Regions from separate parts of the Mesorhizobium sp. M1066 genome, predicted to be linked through region 2. Evidence: riboswitches for the same ligand, from Rfam matches in the RefSeq annotation. Region 2 holds a riboswitch; each other region holds the start of a gene.
What was found. Region 2 has a riboswitch for cobalamin ahead of NKH52_RS29055 (ABC transporter ATP-binding protein). Riboswitches for the same ligand answer to the same signal wherever they lie in the genome.
Positions count from the first base shown of each region.

Region 1: it holds a riboswitch for cobalamin, as region 2 does, so the genes downstream of both, NKH52_RS21585 (DUF1636 family protein) here and NKH52_RS29055 (ABC transporter ATP-binding protein) in region 2, are expected to answer to the same signal.
Region 3: it holds a riboswitch for cobalamin, as region 2 does, so the genes downstream of both, NKH52_RS23375 (aromatic ring-hydroxylating oxygenase subunit alpha) here and NKH52_RS29055 (ABC transporter ATP-binding protein) in region 2, are expected to answer to the same signal.

Region 1 covers NZ_JAMYMR010000018.1:91,618-96,908, forward strand. The annotation lists gene NKH52_RS21575 (cobaltochelatase subunit CobN) at 1-1,226, opposite strand, end outside; gene cobW (cobalamin biosynthesis protein CobW) at 1,245-2,282, opposite strand; gene NKH52_RS21585 (DUF1636 family protein) at 2,285-2,713, opposite strand; cobalamin riboswitch at 2,753-2,956, opposite strand; gene NKH52_RS21590 (hypothetical protein) at 3,002-3,298, opposite strand; gene NKH52_RS21595 (DUF6348 family protein) at 3,328-4,005, opposite strand; gene NKH52_RS21600 (winged helix-turn-helix domain-containing protein) at 4,057-5,265, opposite strand.
Region 2 covers NZ_JAMYMR010000037.1:20,593-25,883, reverse strand. The annotation lists gene NKH52_RS29070 (phosphatidate cytidylyltransferase) at 1-330, shown strand, start outside; gene NKH52_RS29065 (FecCD family ABC transporter permease) at 352-1,338, opposite strand; gene NKH52_RS29060 (ABC transporter substrate-binding protein) at 1,474-2,421, opposite strand; gene NKH52_RS29055 (ABC transporter ATP-binding protein) at 2,467-3,255, opposite strand; cobalamin riboswitch at 3,418-3,624, opposite strand; gene NKH52_RS29050 (AraC family transcriptional regulator) at 3,920-4,753, shown strand; gene NKH52_RS29045 (DSD1 family PLP-dependent enzyme) at 4,758-5,291, opposite strand, start outside.
Region 3 covers NZ_JAMYMR010000022.1:12,286-17,576, reverse strand. The annotation lists gene NKH52_RS23380 (FAD-binding oxidoreductase) at 1-979, opposite strand, end outside; gene NKH52_RS23375 (aromatic ring-hydroxylating oxygenase subunit alpha) at 1,004-2,251, opposite strand; cobalamin riboswitch at 2,367-2,568, opposite strand; gene NKH52_RS23370 (DUF680 domain-containing protein) at 3,079-3,276, shown strand; gene NKH52_RS23365 (DUF680 domain-containing protein) at 3,348-3,545, shown strand; gene NKH52_RS23360 (DUF680 domain-containing protein) at 3,615-3,851, shown strand; gene NKH52_RS23355 (ABC transporter ATP-binding protein) at 3,929-5,041, opposite strand; gene bglA (beta-galactosidase BglA) at 5,067-5,291, opposite strand, start outside.

The sequences.
Region 1 (5,291 bases), on a different contig from region 2:
CGGTGGCCAAGTGCGGGATCGGTCTCGCTTTCGCCCTTGAAGGAAATCGCGCCGGCCAGGATGCGGCCGTCGAGTTCGGGCAGCACGACATGCATGGCGAGGTCGGCGGGCGCCAGGCCGCGCTGGTTGTTCTCCCAGATGTCGCGGCGGGTGGTGGCGACGATGACCTGGAAGACCGGCACGCCGGCGCGGTCGAACAGGGTCTCATTGCCGGGCTCGGCGCCGGACGCGAAAGCGGTCGCGGTGATGATGGCGGCGGGTTTGAGCGTGGCGAGTGCTGTTTCCACGAATGCCAGGGATGATGGGTCCTTGAGGCTGGAGACGAAGATCGGGACCGGGGCGATGCCGCGCTGGCCGAGCGCTTCAAAAAGTGCGTCGATCGGCGCGACATCGGCGGCCAGCAGCATCGAGCGGTAGAACAGGATGGGGATGATAGGAGCGTTGACGTTGTCAGCGTCGAGTTCCGTCACACCCCCCTCTGTCCTGCCGGACATCTCCCCCGCAAGGGGGAAGATTGCGCTATCATTGGAGATTTCGCCAATTGTCGAGGTTGCGGACGCGTCAGCTTCTAATGAAACGGGAAAAGAGCCGGCTTTGATGAAGTCCGATCTCCCCCCTTGCGGGGGAGATGTCCGGCAGGACAGAGGGGGGCGTGAAGGATCACCAACGACCCCGAGTCCTGGCTCATAAAACCCGGCTTTCGGCACTGGAACCGGCTCTGTAACAACCGCATCCTGCCCCGCCAGCCGCGCCAATCTCCGCACCAGCGCGCTCATATTCGCCGGGCCGCCCTCGCGGAAATAGTCGAGCAGGCCATCGAGCTCCTCGCGCGGCAGCGTCGAGGCTTCGATCAGGCGCAGATCCTCGTCGCGGCATTCGCCGGGCAGCAGCGCCAGCTTTATGCCGTGTGCGCGGGCGGTCGAGGCAAGCTGGTCGCAGCCGTAGCGCCACCAGTCGTAGCCGCCGAGGATGCGCACGAGGATGATTTTGGCGTGGCGGGCGACGCTGTCGACCCAGAGGTCGACGGACATCGGATGGCGCAAGTCGCGAAGAGCAGCCAGCCGCATCGAGGGCAGGTGTTCCGCATCGGCCTTCCAGGCTGCCGCCAGTCCGGCGAGATCGCTGTCGGTGAAGGACAGGGCCACGATATCCGCCGGCGTCTGCCGCAGATCGACCGGCTCGGCGAGGTCGTCGAGCGAGGCGGATGTCGTGGTGAGGATGTGCATCGCAACCCGTGTCCGAGATCAGCCGGCGAGTATACGCTCGATCGCCGGGCGGTTCAGCCCCTTCAGGCCGATGACGACGAGGCGCGAACGGCGGTCGTCCTGCGCCGTCCAGGCGCGGTCATAGTAATGATTGACGCGCGGCCCGACAGCCTGCAGCAAGAGCCGCATCGGCTTGCCACCGACCTCGACGAAGCCTTTTACACGCAGCACGTTCTCTTCTTCGGCGACGGTGGCGACGCGCTTTGCCAACTCGTCCGGATTGGCGATCGAGGCAATGTCGACGATGAAGGTGTCGAAGTCGTCATGCTCATGGTCGAATGCGCCGTCATGGTGGGACTTGCGGTTTTCGATGTCGTCCTCGACGGCGAGACCGAGCCCGAGCAGCACCGAGGGATCGACCTTGCCATGCGACGTCGGCACGATCTTCACCGCGCGGGCGGAATGTTCGTTGATGATGGCGTTGGCGCGGGCGGTGCCGGCGGCGTCCATCAGGTCGCTCTTCGACAGGATGATCAGGTCGGCGCAGGCGATCTGATCCTCGAACACTTCTTCCACCGGATCGTCATGGTCGAGCGTCTCGTCCCCGGCGCGCTGCGCCTGCAAGGCGTCCATGTCGTTGGCGACGCGGCCTTCGGCCAGCGCCGGGCCGTCGACCACGGCGATGACGCCATCGACTGTGACGCGGCTCTTCACGCTCGGCCACTGGAAGGCCTGGACCAGCGGCTTGGGCAGCGCCAGGCCCGAGGTTTCGATCAGGATATGGTCGACCCTCGGCGTCAGCGACAGGATCTTGTCAAGCGCCGGCACGAAATCGTCGGCGACGGTGCAGCAGATGCAGCCATTGGCCAGTTCGACGATGTTTTCCTCCGGGCAGGTGTCGATGCCGCAGCCCTTCAAAATCTCGCCGTCGATGCCGATGTCGCCGAATTCGTTGACGATGATGGCAATGCGTTTGCCGCCGGCGTTTTCCAGGAGATGGCGGACCAGCGTCGTCTTGCCGGCGCCGAGGAAGCCGGTGACGACGGTGCAGGGAACGCGCGAGACGGAAGCAGTCATGGTCAATCCTTCAGCAGGTCTAGGGGAGGGATGCGGGCAACGAGGCCGCGCTTCAGGCTATCGGGACGGCCACGCCACGGGATCAGGCCGTCGGTCGAGGTGGCGAAAAGCTTGGCACCCGTGATGAGGTCGGCGCCGCTGGTCGCTGTCAGGTCGCCGAAGACATAACTCCAGCAACCGTCGCGCAGGATGGCGGCGCTCAGGCGGCGCTTGCAATTGCCGAGGCATTCGACGCTGCGGATGCGGATGTTATCGCCAGATGCGGCGCGGCGCGTGTCGTCCGCCAGCAATTCGCCGGCGCGGGGATGAGCGTCGGCGCCGGTCTCATCGCGGCAGGAGGCGCAGACGATGATGGTGACGCCGGCCAAGGCATCATCATGGCCGGACGAAATATCCGCTGTGCCAGCCGAAAAACTGCTGTCGTGGTCCAAAGATCGGGCTCCTTGCCCGGAAACCCGCCGGGCGATCGGATTCTAAAGTCGCAGACGGCAGGTCTCCTGGCTCGCGGGTCATCGCCTTGGTAGCCGCCTTCCCGGGAACTCCCCAGTGGCTTTCGGCCTTGGCTCTTCGCTTACAGTTGCGGGGACAGCCGCGGATTTGGGATTTTGCCCCGCACCGCATTCCCTCTTAGCTCTTGCCGTTGCGGGCAAGAGACCATCTGAACCGGATTTAGGCTTTTGCGGGCAGCGGTGTCAACGCAACGCAGGGGCAATCTGAAATCAGGGGCGGGGACGCTTCACTACCACTGACCGCTCTTCGCGAATGCCATCTTCGTTGTTGGAATCAGGAAAAGCTGTAACGAAAGCCGTCAGAAGGATATCTCCATCTTGCCGGTCCAGCCATCCGGCGCTGTCACCCACATCGAAGTAAATGCCATCAACTTTGAAGCCAAATGTGTCTCCAGCAGGTCTAGGGTAGCGTTTTCGGATTGCCTGCGCATGTACGTCCCATGAAAAGGACGAAATCCTATCGAGGCACTCCTGCACCTCTTGGGTCAGCCTGGCTTTGATATCCATTGTTTATCCGCTAGCCTGTGTACGTTGGCTCAATTGTTATCTCCCGGCAACGCAAGGATGACCTGACGCAGCGCCTGGTACCCGTCGCCGTGGTGCCAGTCCTGATCAACGAGGAGCTCTTGACCTTCCGGCCAAGTTTCGTTGTCCAGGAGAATTTCGTTGCCGACCAGTGCTCCGCCATAGCTCGCCAGGAATATCCGGATGAAATGACTGCCAGGGCGAACCTTAGCCGTGAACAGTTTTTTCAAGCGGGCATAAAACGCTGGATATGTCCGGTTGAGAGTGCATTCCACTGCAGCCTGTGTGATCACAGGTCCACCGTAGATCTTCCAGCCAGCATCATTCCGTTGCCAGAATGCAATCTCGGCTTGCATGTTCTCGCAAACATGCTCCGCAAGGCCCTCGATCAGCACATGAAATACACCGATCAGGAATTTTCCGAATGCTTGGAAAATCGCCTGTTCACGCGTGTCGCCCAGTCCAACAAAAGATTCGATGACCGGCTGAGTGCCTAGCAACGGTGAGAAGACGTAGATTTCGAGAACAAGCCTGCGACCCGAGCCTGACGGCTCCTTGTCGAAAACTTGGGCTTCAAAGCGCAGGTCTTCCAGTTCAATCCTGACATCGTTCTGTCCACGGATGGCGCTGATCCCATGCGCAATCAACGCTTCGTGAATCAGGTCGAGAACCTCTTGCGATGCCATCATTGAACCTAGGCCGACAAAACTCCCTCAAACGGCTGCAGCCGACGGCTGATGTCAAGAGCGCCCGTCGCTGATCACGCTCAGCAGCGCCGGACCCAAATCCCCGGCAGGCGTCACTTCGATGCGTTCGAGACCGAGCCAGCCCTGCATCTGCTTCAATTCCTCGAACAGCTCTGCAGCGGTTTCAGGCGGCGCGCCAGCCTCCGCATAGGCCGCATGGACGCGCAGCACGCTGGCCGGACGGTCGGCCTTGAGGTCGACGCGTGCCACGATCCTGTCGCCGAGCAGGAACGGCAGGACATAATAGCCGTATTGCCGCTTGTCGGCCGGCGTGTAGATTTCGATGCGGTAGTGGAAGTCGAACAGCCGCTCGGTGCGCGAACGCTCGAAGACGACCGGATCGAAGGGTGCCAGCAGGGCGCGGGCCCCGACTTTGCGCGGCAGGCGGGCATCCCGGTGAAGATAGGCCGGCTTGTCCCAGCCTTCGACACGCACCGGCAGCAACTCGCCCGTTTCAACCAGTTCCTCCAACCGGCCTTTCATATCGGCCGGCGACAGGCGGAAATAATCGCGCAAATCGCCTGAAGTGCCCACGCCGTGGGCGCGGGCGGAAATGCGCAGCAATTCGCGGTGCGCGTCCTCAGGCGTCGGCACCGGGAGGTCGAGGACCGCCTGCGGCAGCACGCGCTCGGGCAGATCATAGAAACGCTCGAACCCGCGACGGTGCGCCGTGGTGATGCGGCCGGCCCAGAACAGCCATTCGAAGGCGTGCTTGGCATGGCTCCAGCCCCACCAGCCGCCCGAGCCTTTCTGGCCCTCCAGCGCGGAAGCGGCGATCGGGCCGCGCTCGGCGACCTGACGGTAGATCTCTTCGATATAGGAAGCGTGTTCGCGGCCCCATTTGGCGAGCCCCAGATACATTTCCTCGCCGCGCTCGGCGCGCTGCATGCGCCAGCGCATCAGCGGGTATGTCTCGACCGGCAGGAAGGAGGCCTCGTGCGCCCAGTATTCGAAAACCGTGCGCTTGCGCGTCACGGCCGCGTTGTCGAGCAGCGAGAACGGGTAGGGGCCAAGGCGCGAATAGAGCGGCATATAATGAGCGCGCACCACCGCGCTGACGGAATCGATCTGCAGCAGGCCGGTGCGGGAGAGGGTGCGAGCAAAATGCCGGCGGTCGGGCGTACCGGTCGGGCGGGGATCGAGAAACCCCTGGGCGGCAAGCGCGATGCGACGGGCCGTGGGGAGCGAGATCTTTTCCTTCATGCAGGCATCACTTTGAAGTGTTTTGA
Region 2 (5,291 bases):
CTGTTTGGAAAACACCGTTTCTCGCCGAACGTCTCGCCCTCGAAAACCTGGGAAGGCCTGATCGGCGGACTGGTGTCGGCGAGCCTGCTCGGCGCGCTGCTATCGTTCGTGACACCCTTCTCGCCGCTGCAGGCAGCAGCCGTGGCCTTCGTCGCCTGCTCGATGGGATTTCTCGGCGGGCTGGTCGCCTCGGCCATCAAGCGCGACCAGGGCGTCAAGGATTGGGGTCATCTGATCGAAGGCCATGGCGGCATGATGGACCGCACCGACAGCCTGGTCTTCGCCGCCCCGGTGTTCTTTCACATCGTGCGCTATTTCTGGACGGTCTGAGTAAACCGTTTCCGACCGCACTTAAAGCCGGTTGCGGATCAGCATGGTGACGACGAAGAACGCGCCGACGGAGCTGGTGATGATACCAATCGGCAGTTCCTGCGGCGGCAGCAGCGTTCGGGCCAGAAGATCGCTGGCCAGCAACAGCACCGTGCCGAAGACGGCACAGCTGGCAACCAGGCGCAGATGCAAGGGACCCGCCAGCGGCCGTGACAGATGCGGGATCATTAACCCGACGAAGCCGATGACGCCGGCGACCGAGACCAGGATAGCCGTCGAGAAGGCAGCGACGAGAAAGGTCATCCTGCGCATCCGCGCCACCGGCACGCCCAGGCTTTCGGCGGCGTTTTCGCCGGCCAGGAAAGCATCGAGCCGGCGGTGGTTCCACAGCGCGTAAGCCAGAATGGTGCCTGCTCCCAGCGCGCCCAGCCAGATATTATCCCAGCGCGCCAGGCCAAGGCCGCCCATGGTCCAGAACAGCACGGAGTGGGCGGCGCGCTGATCGCCGGCAAAGACAAGATAGTTGGTCAAGGCGGTGAACATGAAGGACACGGCAAGGCCGGCAAGGATCAGCCGCTCCGGGCCTTGCCCCCTCACCCGCGCCACCAGCAGCAGCACGACACCGGCAGCCAATATGCCGCCGGTGAAGGCCGCGACCGGCAATGTCCAGATGCCGAAACTGTCGCCGAAGACGGTGATAACGGAAACCGCACCCGCGGCGGCGCCCGAGGACAGGCCGAACAGGAACGGATCGGCAAGGTCGTTGCGGGTCACCGTCTGCAGCAGCGCACCGACGACGCCGAGACCGGCCCCGACGCAGATGGCCAGGATCGTGCGCGGCAGCCGCAGGTCGACGACGATCTTGCCGACCGGCCCGGCCACGTCGTGCCCGCTGAAGCCGACTGCACGACCAAGGGAGGCAACGATGTCGGTCAGCGGGATCAGCGTCGAGCCGTAGGCGATCGACAGCAAAGCGAGAGCGGCGATCGCCGCCGCTCCCACCAGCATGGCCAGTGCAAATGCCGGATGGCGCAAGCCTGGAAATGCGTCGTGTCTGTCAGGACGCGTGCGACGCACTTCCAGGATCTTTTGTTCATGCATGTCGTTGCCCCAAAACCGCTGCGCACTTTTGGGCGACAGGCATCAAAACGCTTCCGGATGCATGGCCTTGGCGAGCTTGTCGATCGCTTCGATGTTGGCCGGGCCGGGAGTCAGTTCGGCATAGCGAAGCGCGACGAAGCGCTCGTTCTTGACCGCGTCCGTCTCTTTCATGGCCGGATGCGCCTTCAGGAAATCGAGCAGCTTCCTGTAGCCGCCACCGTCCTGGTAATCGAGCAGGATGAGGAATTGCGGATTGCGCGACGCCACCGTTTCCCAGTCCGTGTTGCCCCAGCTGGTGTCCATGTCGGCCATGATGTTGTCGCCGCCGGCGGCTGATATCATGGCGCTGGGGATGGCGAACTTGCCTGCGGTGAACGGCTTGTCCTCGCCGGAATCATAGAGGAACACCCGCGTTCCCTTGGCGCTGCCGACCTTGGCGGTGATGTCGGCGAGCCGCGTCTTCCAGCCGGAGACAAGCTTTTCAGCCTCTGTCTCCTTGCCGAAGATCTTGCCCAGTTTCTCGACGTCGCCATAGAGCAGGTCCATCGAGGCGGCGGGGCGGCTCTTGTCGAGATGGACGCAGCTTTCCGTCAGCACCAGCGTCTTGATGCCGTGCGGAGCAAGCGTGTCGGGCGTCACTTCACCACCCGGCTTCATGCCATAATACCAGCCGGCGAAGAAAAAATCGGGCTCGACCGCGACGAGGTTTTCGAGCGTCGGATATTTCGGCGCCAGTTCCGGGATCGAACCCTGCTCGGCCTTGAATTCGGGACCCACCTTGTACCATCCGGTGATGCCGGTCAGGCCGACGATCGACGGCTGCAGTTTCAGCGCGAAAGCCATCTCGGCCATGTTGAGATCCTGGATGACCGCGCGCTTCGGCGGCGCATCGAAGGTCAGCGGCTTGCCGCAGCTGTCGACGGTCACCGGGAAGGCCAGGGCTGTCGAGGCCAGCAGCGAGAAGGCAAGCGAAAAAGCAAGGCGTTTCAAGGGTTTGCTCCTGTGGACGGGATGATCGATATGGGACGGCTTCAATCAGGATGGCGGCGCGGCACGGTTCGGAACATCGAACACCGTCAGTTCGCGGTCTTCGGTCGGATGGCGCAGACGCAGCACATCGATGCCGAAAATTTCGCGAATCAGCTTTTGGGTCAGCGCTTCGCGCGGTGCGGCGAGCGCTTGCAGACGGGCATGGTTCATCACCGCCACCCTGGTGGCGAACGGTGCCACCAGCGCCAGATCGTGCAGCACCGCGATCACCGTCATCTCGAAGCCTGCCACGAGGTCGAGCAGTTCGCCGCGGGCGCGCGGGTCGAGATGGTTGGTCGGCTCGTCGAGGAACAGTATCTTTGGCTGCTGGGCGATGGCGCGGGCCAGTTGGGCGCGCTGGCGCTCGCCGCCCGACAGCGAGCCGATGGTGCGGCCAAGCAGCGGCAGCAGTCCGGTCCGGCGCAGCGCATCGACGACAATGTCACGCTCCTCGCTCCTGCGCCGTAACCGAGCGTGCGGGACCCGGCCAAGCTCGACATAGTCGATCACCGCCAGCCGCGGATCGGGCTGGTCGGTCTGGCCGACCACGGCGATATGCAGTGCCCGCTCGGCAGCCGAAATCCCGTCCAGCCGCCGCCCGCCGAGCTTCACCTCGCCGGAACTTGGCCGCAGCATGCCCGACAGCATGCGCAGCAGCGTCGTCTTGCCGGCGCCGTTGGGACCGATGATGGCTAGGCGATCGCCAGCGGCCACCGAGAAGCTGACCGCCTGAACCAGATCCCGCCCATTGGCCATGGCGCAGAGGTCATGTGCTTCGAGAAGCGCTACGGTCATCGGCTGCCCGCCAGATTGCCGGGATGGCAAAGCGTGCACACGATGATGCGATGATCGATAGAGCCGTCCAACTTTCCGTCACTTTCCAAAACTGGCGACGGAAGGAAGCTGGCGAAGCGGCCGACAAGACCGGGATTCGCGTTTCCTCCCGGCACACCCCGTCCGGTCAACTCAGTGATGGCAGGTCTCCTGGCTCGCGGGTCGTTGCGCCATCCTGCCTTCCCAGCCTTGCCGGCCAGTGGCATTCACGGATTTTGCTCGCCGCTTACAGTTGCGGGGGCAGCCACGGCCTCGACCCCTGGGGATCTCACCGTGTTCCCTTTTCACCCCTCGCCTTTCGACTCGGGGACCATCACCGCTTCAGCGTAGATTTCCCCCAATCGCTTCGCAATGGATTTCTCGGACGGAGTGGTGGACCGGCTAGGGGAAACATGCATTTCACGCTCTCGATATGTAATAATATTACGCATTTAGAGGATGCCGCCTGGCGCTGTCAAGCGAAGCCTGCCGAATTTGGCTCGTCGGCGGCAAGGGGCGCTCGACCGCTGTGCCATATCGGTGTGCGACTGTGACGGGATCGGTTCGATTGCGCGGGATGCGCAATTTCGATCAAACTGGCCGCGCCAGGAAACGGCAGGATGATCTGGCCAATGCGAGGAGCAAAATGAACCCGACCGAGAAAGCGCTGTGGTTCGTCGAAAGTCATCTGCCGGAGGCGATCTCGCTTGACGATATCGCGCAAAGCAGCGGCGTGTCGCGTTTTCATGTGACGCGGGCTTTCGGCGCTGCCACGGGCCGCTCGGTGATGGGCTACATGCGCTCACGCCGGCTCACCGAGGCGGCGCGCAAGCTGGCCGGCGGGGCGCCCGACATTCTCTCCGTCGCGCTCGACGCCGGCTACAACTCGCATGAGGCGTTCACCCGTGCCTTCCGCGATCAGTTCGGCACCACGCCGGAACTGGTGCGCGCGCAAGGCACACTCGACAAGCTCGACCTCGTGGAGCCGATCCTGATGGACCAGTCCTTCCTCACCAATCTCGAACCACCGCGTTTCGAGACCAGCCGGCCGTTCCTGATCGCCGGCCTCGGCGAACGCTACAGCTGCGAAACCAGCGCCGCCATTCCGATGCAATGGCAGCGCTTCGGCCCCTATATCGGCAACATTCCGGGCGAGACCGGCGATGTCGCCTATGGCGTCTGCGTCAACGGCGACGATGCCGGCAATTTCGACTACATCGCCGGCGTCGAAGTGTCTGATTTTTCCGACCTGCCGAGGGAATTCAGCCGGGTGCGGGTGCCGGCGCAGAAATATGCGGTCTTTGCCCACCGCGAACACATCTCGACCATCCGCCGCACGGTCAATACGATCTGGAACAAATGGCTGCCGGCTTCCGGCCACGAGATATCGGATGCGCCGGAATTCGAACGCTACGGCCCTGAGTTCGACCCACGCAGCGGCAATGGCGGGCTGGAGATCTGGATACCGGTGAAGGCGTAGTCGGTCAGGCCATCGGCAGCGCCGGCCAGCGATCGACTATCCCGCCGCCGGAAAACACAGCGATCGACCCGAACTGCTGCAGCACGGCTTCGCTCTGCGTCGGCCTTAGAAACGCGTAGTCGCCGGGTTTTGCGGTCGCGTCGGCGGGCAAGCCCATGAATTGCTGGTTGGAGGACAGGCCGAGCAGCCCGTTCGCCTTCATGCCTTCGGGGAAGACGGGCTCGGCCATCCACTTGCCGCCATAGAGATAGCAGCCCTTGCGCGGGAAGCGGCCGAGCGCCTGCAGCAGGCGGGTGACGGCCGGCGGGCCAGGCAGCATCGGCTCGACCATTTTCAAGATCGGCGTGGCGATGAAGGCCGCCGGCTGGAAGCCGTCGAGGCCTGGCGTATCGAAATCACTGGGCAGCACGAAGGCCGAGCCCATCGAGACCTCGTTGGCCATGCCGCCATGATGAAGCAGCGCGGTCTTGCTGCCGCCGATGTTCAGGATACGGCGCTGGTCGGCGCCGAGACAGGCGACGAACGCCGAGGCCTGCGC
Region 3 (5,291 bases), on a different contig from region 2:
TCACCTTGCAGGTACCGCACAGGCCGAACTCGCAGGCGGCGGGAATCCGCACCCCAGAGGCGCGTGCCGTCTGCAGCACGGTCTGGCCGGCGACGCATTCGGCATCGACATCGGAAAGCGAGAAACGGATTGGTGTCACGGCCTCGACAGGAGCAGCGGCGCCGTCTTCCGCCGGCGGCGAGAACGGCGCCGGGATCTCCTCCACGGCAGGCGCCGCGAAGCTTTCCTGATGGTATTTAGCCATGTCGAAGCCGGCGGCGTCCAGCATGCCGCGCACGGCGCGCATGAAGGGATCGGGGCCGCAGCAGAAGATCTCGCGCTCGCGGAAATCGGGCGCCAGCAATGGCAGCCGGATCGCGTCGATGCGGCCCATATGGCCGAACCAGCCCTCGCGGCTCGACCGCTCCTCGATCATGAAGCCGAGCGACAGGCCGGGCATGCGGCTGCCGAGCAGCTCAAGTTCCTTGCGGAAAATGATCTCTTCCGGGCGGCGCGCACAGTTGACGAAGCCGACATCTGTCCATGGCGCGCAGTCGTTCAACCAGCGCAGCATCGACATCATCGGCGTCACGCCGGAGCCGGCCGAAATGAACAGATATTTGGCCGCCGGGTGGCTGTGCAGCGAAAAGTCGCCGGTCGGCCCATAGGCCTTGACGTGCGAACCGGGCGTCAGTTGGTCGAACATCCAGCGCGTACCGGTGCTGCCCGCCTGCGCCTTGACCGTCACCGCGATCGAGAACGGCCGCGACGGCGAGGACGACAGCGTGTAGGTGCGCATCAGCGGCCCGTCCGATGTCGGCAGTTCCAGCGTCACGAACTGGCCCGGCTTGTAGCGGAACCAGGTCTGGTTGTCGGAGCGGAAGGTGAAGGTCTTCACGTCAGGCGCTTCGTCACTGACGCCGATCACTTCCAGCACCTGCAGCCTGTCGTTCCAGGGCGTCATCTGGTCGAGATGGCGATAGAGGCCAAGGTCCGTCATCGCATTCATCCTCTGTCCCCTGGGCTAGGCGACGCTGCGCAGGGCCGGCCGGTCGCCTTCTGCGAGGCGCGGTCCGATGAACGACGCGTACCACTCGACGAACTGGATCACGCCGCCCTCATGCAGCTCCGAATAGGGGCCTGGTTCGTAGGCCGGCGACAAGATGCCGAAGGCGTTTTCCTCGACGATGCGGCGGTCCTGATCGTTGGTCTCGGTCCAGACATGGGTAAGCTCAGCGAGATCGTAGTCGACGCCTTCGACCGCATCCTTGTGGACGAGCCATTTTGTCGTCACCGCGGTTTCCGTGGCACTGATCGGCAGCACGCGGAAGGTGACGGCGTGGTCGCCGAGGATATGGTTCCAGGTCGTCGGATAGTGATAGAGCAGCAAGGAGCCGATGCGGTCGGTTGAAACGCTGTCGGACAGGTTCTTCTGGACTGCCCGTTTTCCCGTCATGGTGTAGCTGACGGCATCGCGCAGCAGGGGCGCGCGGGTGGCGCGGTACTGCCCTGCCGGATCGATGCGGAATTTGCTCGGCAGGCCTGATGCCTCGCATTTGGCCCAGTGCGCGACCATTTCAGGGTCGCTGTCGGCGCCGTTGACGCCGGTCACGGTCGGAGCCTCGGGGAAGGTCTTGCACAGCTCAGGATGATTGGCGGCGCAGTGATAGCACTCGCGGTTGTTTTCCCAGACCAGCTTCCAGTTGCCCTTCTCGACGATCGTGCTCTCGAAGGCGATCTTTGCTTCACGCAACCGGTGCGGCAAAAGATAGGGTTCGATCATCGCCCGCATCGGCGCGAAATCCGCCGGTTCCTTGGCCAGGCAGATGAAGATGTAGCCGCCGACGCTCTCGCAGGCGACCGGCTTCAGGCTGAAATCACTCTTGTCGAAACCGTCGGCCATCTGGCGGGCAAACAGCAGGCGGCCGTCCAGCTCATAGGTCCACTGATGATACGGACAGACGAGCTTTGCCGCCGTACCCTTCTCCGCGTTGCACACGCGGCTGCCGCGATGGCGGCAGGAATTGTGGAAGGCGTTGATCTTGCCGTGCTGGTCGCGGACAAGGACGACCGGGTAGTCGCCGATCTGCACGGTGATGTAGCTGCCCGGCTTCGGCAGTTCGCAATCATGGCCGATGAACAGCCAGTCGCGATACCAGATCAGCTCCATGTCGAGCTTGAAGTAGTCCGGATCGGTGTAAAAGGGCTGCTCCAGCGAAAAGCCTTGCCGGCGCCCCTTCAGGAGCCTCAGCATGTCGTTGCGGGTATCCATGTCCTGTCCTCGTTTCTAAGGACTGAACTGGTGGTGATGGAGGAAGGATTGAAACGCAGGCCGGCTAGGTGCCAGACATGCGCTATCCACCTCTTGACCGCCCACCGCGATCAGTCGAGTCTAACAATCTCGGGCTGGTTTCCGGGCTCTGGAGTTGTCCTTGCGGACCATCGCGACACCTTCCCAGGCAGTTGCCCAGTGGTCTCCCGTTGCGACTTGAACTCCACCACCGTTGCGGGGGCAGCGCCGGATTCTGACCGGCTTCCCAATTCTCCGCCTCGTCGTCACGAAGCGGCACCTGAGATGGTATGATCTAACCACGATCGGGGGCGCGCCGTCGGCATGAAAACGACATCGTATCCATGCGGCGCGACACGGCATGCGAACGTTCCCGCAGACCGTCGCGGGCTGAAATCCACCTCCCGGATGGCCATTTTGCCGGCTGCGATATCCCCGAATCGGATCCCTTGGCGGGGTCAAAAAAGGTTAACGGTTTCGAAAAGTGACTATTAGCTTGCTCTAAAATCGAACCGAACGGTTCGTTTCTGTTGACGGTGCGTGCAGGACGGTGTGAACGCTGGGCCTTTGAAACAGTCAGTGATCCGTTAGGTGGTTAAACCTAACACGCTGATATAAAGAAGAAAAATCTATCTCTAGACTCCCTTGGCACAATTTCAAGGTGTAGATTCATGGTCCACACGAAACAACTTCGTGATTGGAAAAGACGGGGCTGCCCTCCCACATCGGGGCTGTCCGAACGACGCGATTTCATTTCCAAAGACACGCCGCTAGACGGACGGAAAAAAGACGATACTGGAGTACCAAAAATGAAAAAGATCATTCTCACTGCCGCAGCCCTTCTGGCCATTTCCGGCAGCGCCTTCGCTGGTAGCGACCACTACGGTTCGAACGCCGCGGCAGCCACTGCTGTCGACAGCTCGTACACCGCTTCGACCAAGAAGTCGGAACCGGCTGCTCAGGCGCCTGCCCAGGGTGCTGACCGCAACCTCTTCGGCAACAACTAACAGCCGATTCCCAGTCGACGGCGGGCTCGCCCGCCGCCATGGCGAAATTCAGACATTCAGGAGTATTTAAGATGAACAAGATCCTCATTGCCGCCGCCGTTCTGGCCATCTCCGGCAGCGCTTTCGCCGGCAGCGACAACTACGGTTCGAACGGCTCCAACCAGCCTGCCGCCGCAGTGGACCAGTCGTACACGGCTTCCACCAAGACCTCGGAACCGGCTGCCCAGACGCCCGCTCAGGGCAGCGACCGTAACCTCTTCGGTCGCTAACAGCCAATTTCGCAAGCGACGGCAGCTGTGTCTGCCGTCCTGGCGAAATCCAGAATTCAGGAGATTAAAATGAACAAGATCCTTATTGCTGCCGCCGCCGTTCTGGCCATCACCGGCAGCGCGTTCGCCGGCAGCGACAACTTTGGCTCCAATGGCGCCAGTCAGCCTGCGGTTACTTCGGTTGACAGCGCGCATACGAGCTCGGTCCGCAACAGCGGTGGCCTCGTCGAGAAGCTGCTCAATTCGTCGGGCGACGTGGAGAAGTCCGCCCCTCAGGGCAGCGACCGGAATCTCTTCGGCCGTTAACAGCCGAAGCTAATCTTCAACAAAAGAGCGGCGGGGCTAGCCCGCCGCTCTTTTTGCGTCCAAGACGCGGTCCTGCCTCAGGCCGCCTTCGCTTCAGCCTCATGAAGGGCAAACGACCGTCCGTCAGCGTCGAAGATATGCAGGTCCTCGCCATTGGCGCTCAGCCGCAATGTCGAGCCGCGCTTGACCTCGACATTGCCGGGCAGCTTGGTCACCAGCGGCAGGTCGGCGCGACCGATGTCGACATAGACTAGCTGAACCTCGCCGAGCTGCTCGAGATAGTCGACCGTCCCCTCGAACAGATAGTCAGCGCCGCTGGCGATGATCAGGTCCTCCGGCCGCACGCCAAAGCTCACCGCAGCACCCTTCGCCGAAGCAGGCGTTGCGATCGGCACGGTTGCCTTGCGTCCGCCGACATGGCTGACGACGGTCGAATTGCCTGACTTGTCGATGGTCGCGGGCAGGATGTTCATGGCCGGCGAGCCGATGAACTGGGCAACGAACAGATTGCCTGGCTTCTTGTAGAGATCCATCGGCGTGCCGACCTGCTCGATATGGCCGTCCTTGAGCACCACGATGCGGTCGGCCAGCGTCATCGCCTCGACCTGATCGTGGGTGACGTAGATCATGGTCGTGTTGGGCATCGATTCCTTGAGCTTGGCGATTTCGATGCGGGTGGCGACGCGAAGCGCCGCGTCGAGGTTCGAAAGCGGCTCGTCGAACAGGAACACCTTGGGATTGCGCACGATGGCGCGGCCGATGGCGACGCGCTGGCGCTGGCCGCCGGACATCGCCTTGGGCAGGCGGTCGAGATATTTGGTCAGCTGCAGGATCTCGGCGGCCTGACGCACGCGGCGGTCGATCTCGGCCTTGTTCTCTTTGCCGATCTTCATCGAGAACGCCATGTTGTCGTAGACAGTCATGTGCGGGTAGAGCGCGTAGGACTGGAACACCATGGCGATGCCCCGCTTCGACGGCGGCACGTCGTTCACCACTTCGCCGGCTATTCTAAGCTCGCCGGAGGTGATTTCCTCGAGCCCGGCGATCGATCTCAGCAATGTCGACTTGCCGCAGCCCGACGGGCCGACGAAGACGATGAACTCGCCCGACTTGATATCGAGGTCGATGCCATGGAGAATGTTCAGATTGCCGTAGGACTTCTTCACTTGTCTTAGCGTGACATCGGCCATTTGGTTTCCTCCAGTGATTGGAAATTCAGTCGAGACGCCCGAACCAGGCGCCGTAGCCGCCAAGTTCGATGGAACCGCTGTTCGCCTGCCCCGAAAATCCGTGCCCGGGCAGAGGTTGCAGCGATCGGCCGCCAAGGTCAACCTTGGCCGGCCCGGCTCCCAGATTGAAGACGCAGAGGATCTGCTCGTTGCCTGCGCGGCGCGTGAAGGCAACGGTGTCGCCCTCACTTTCGATGAAATTGATGTCGCC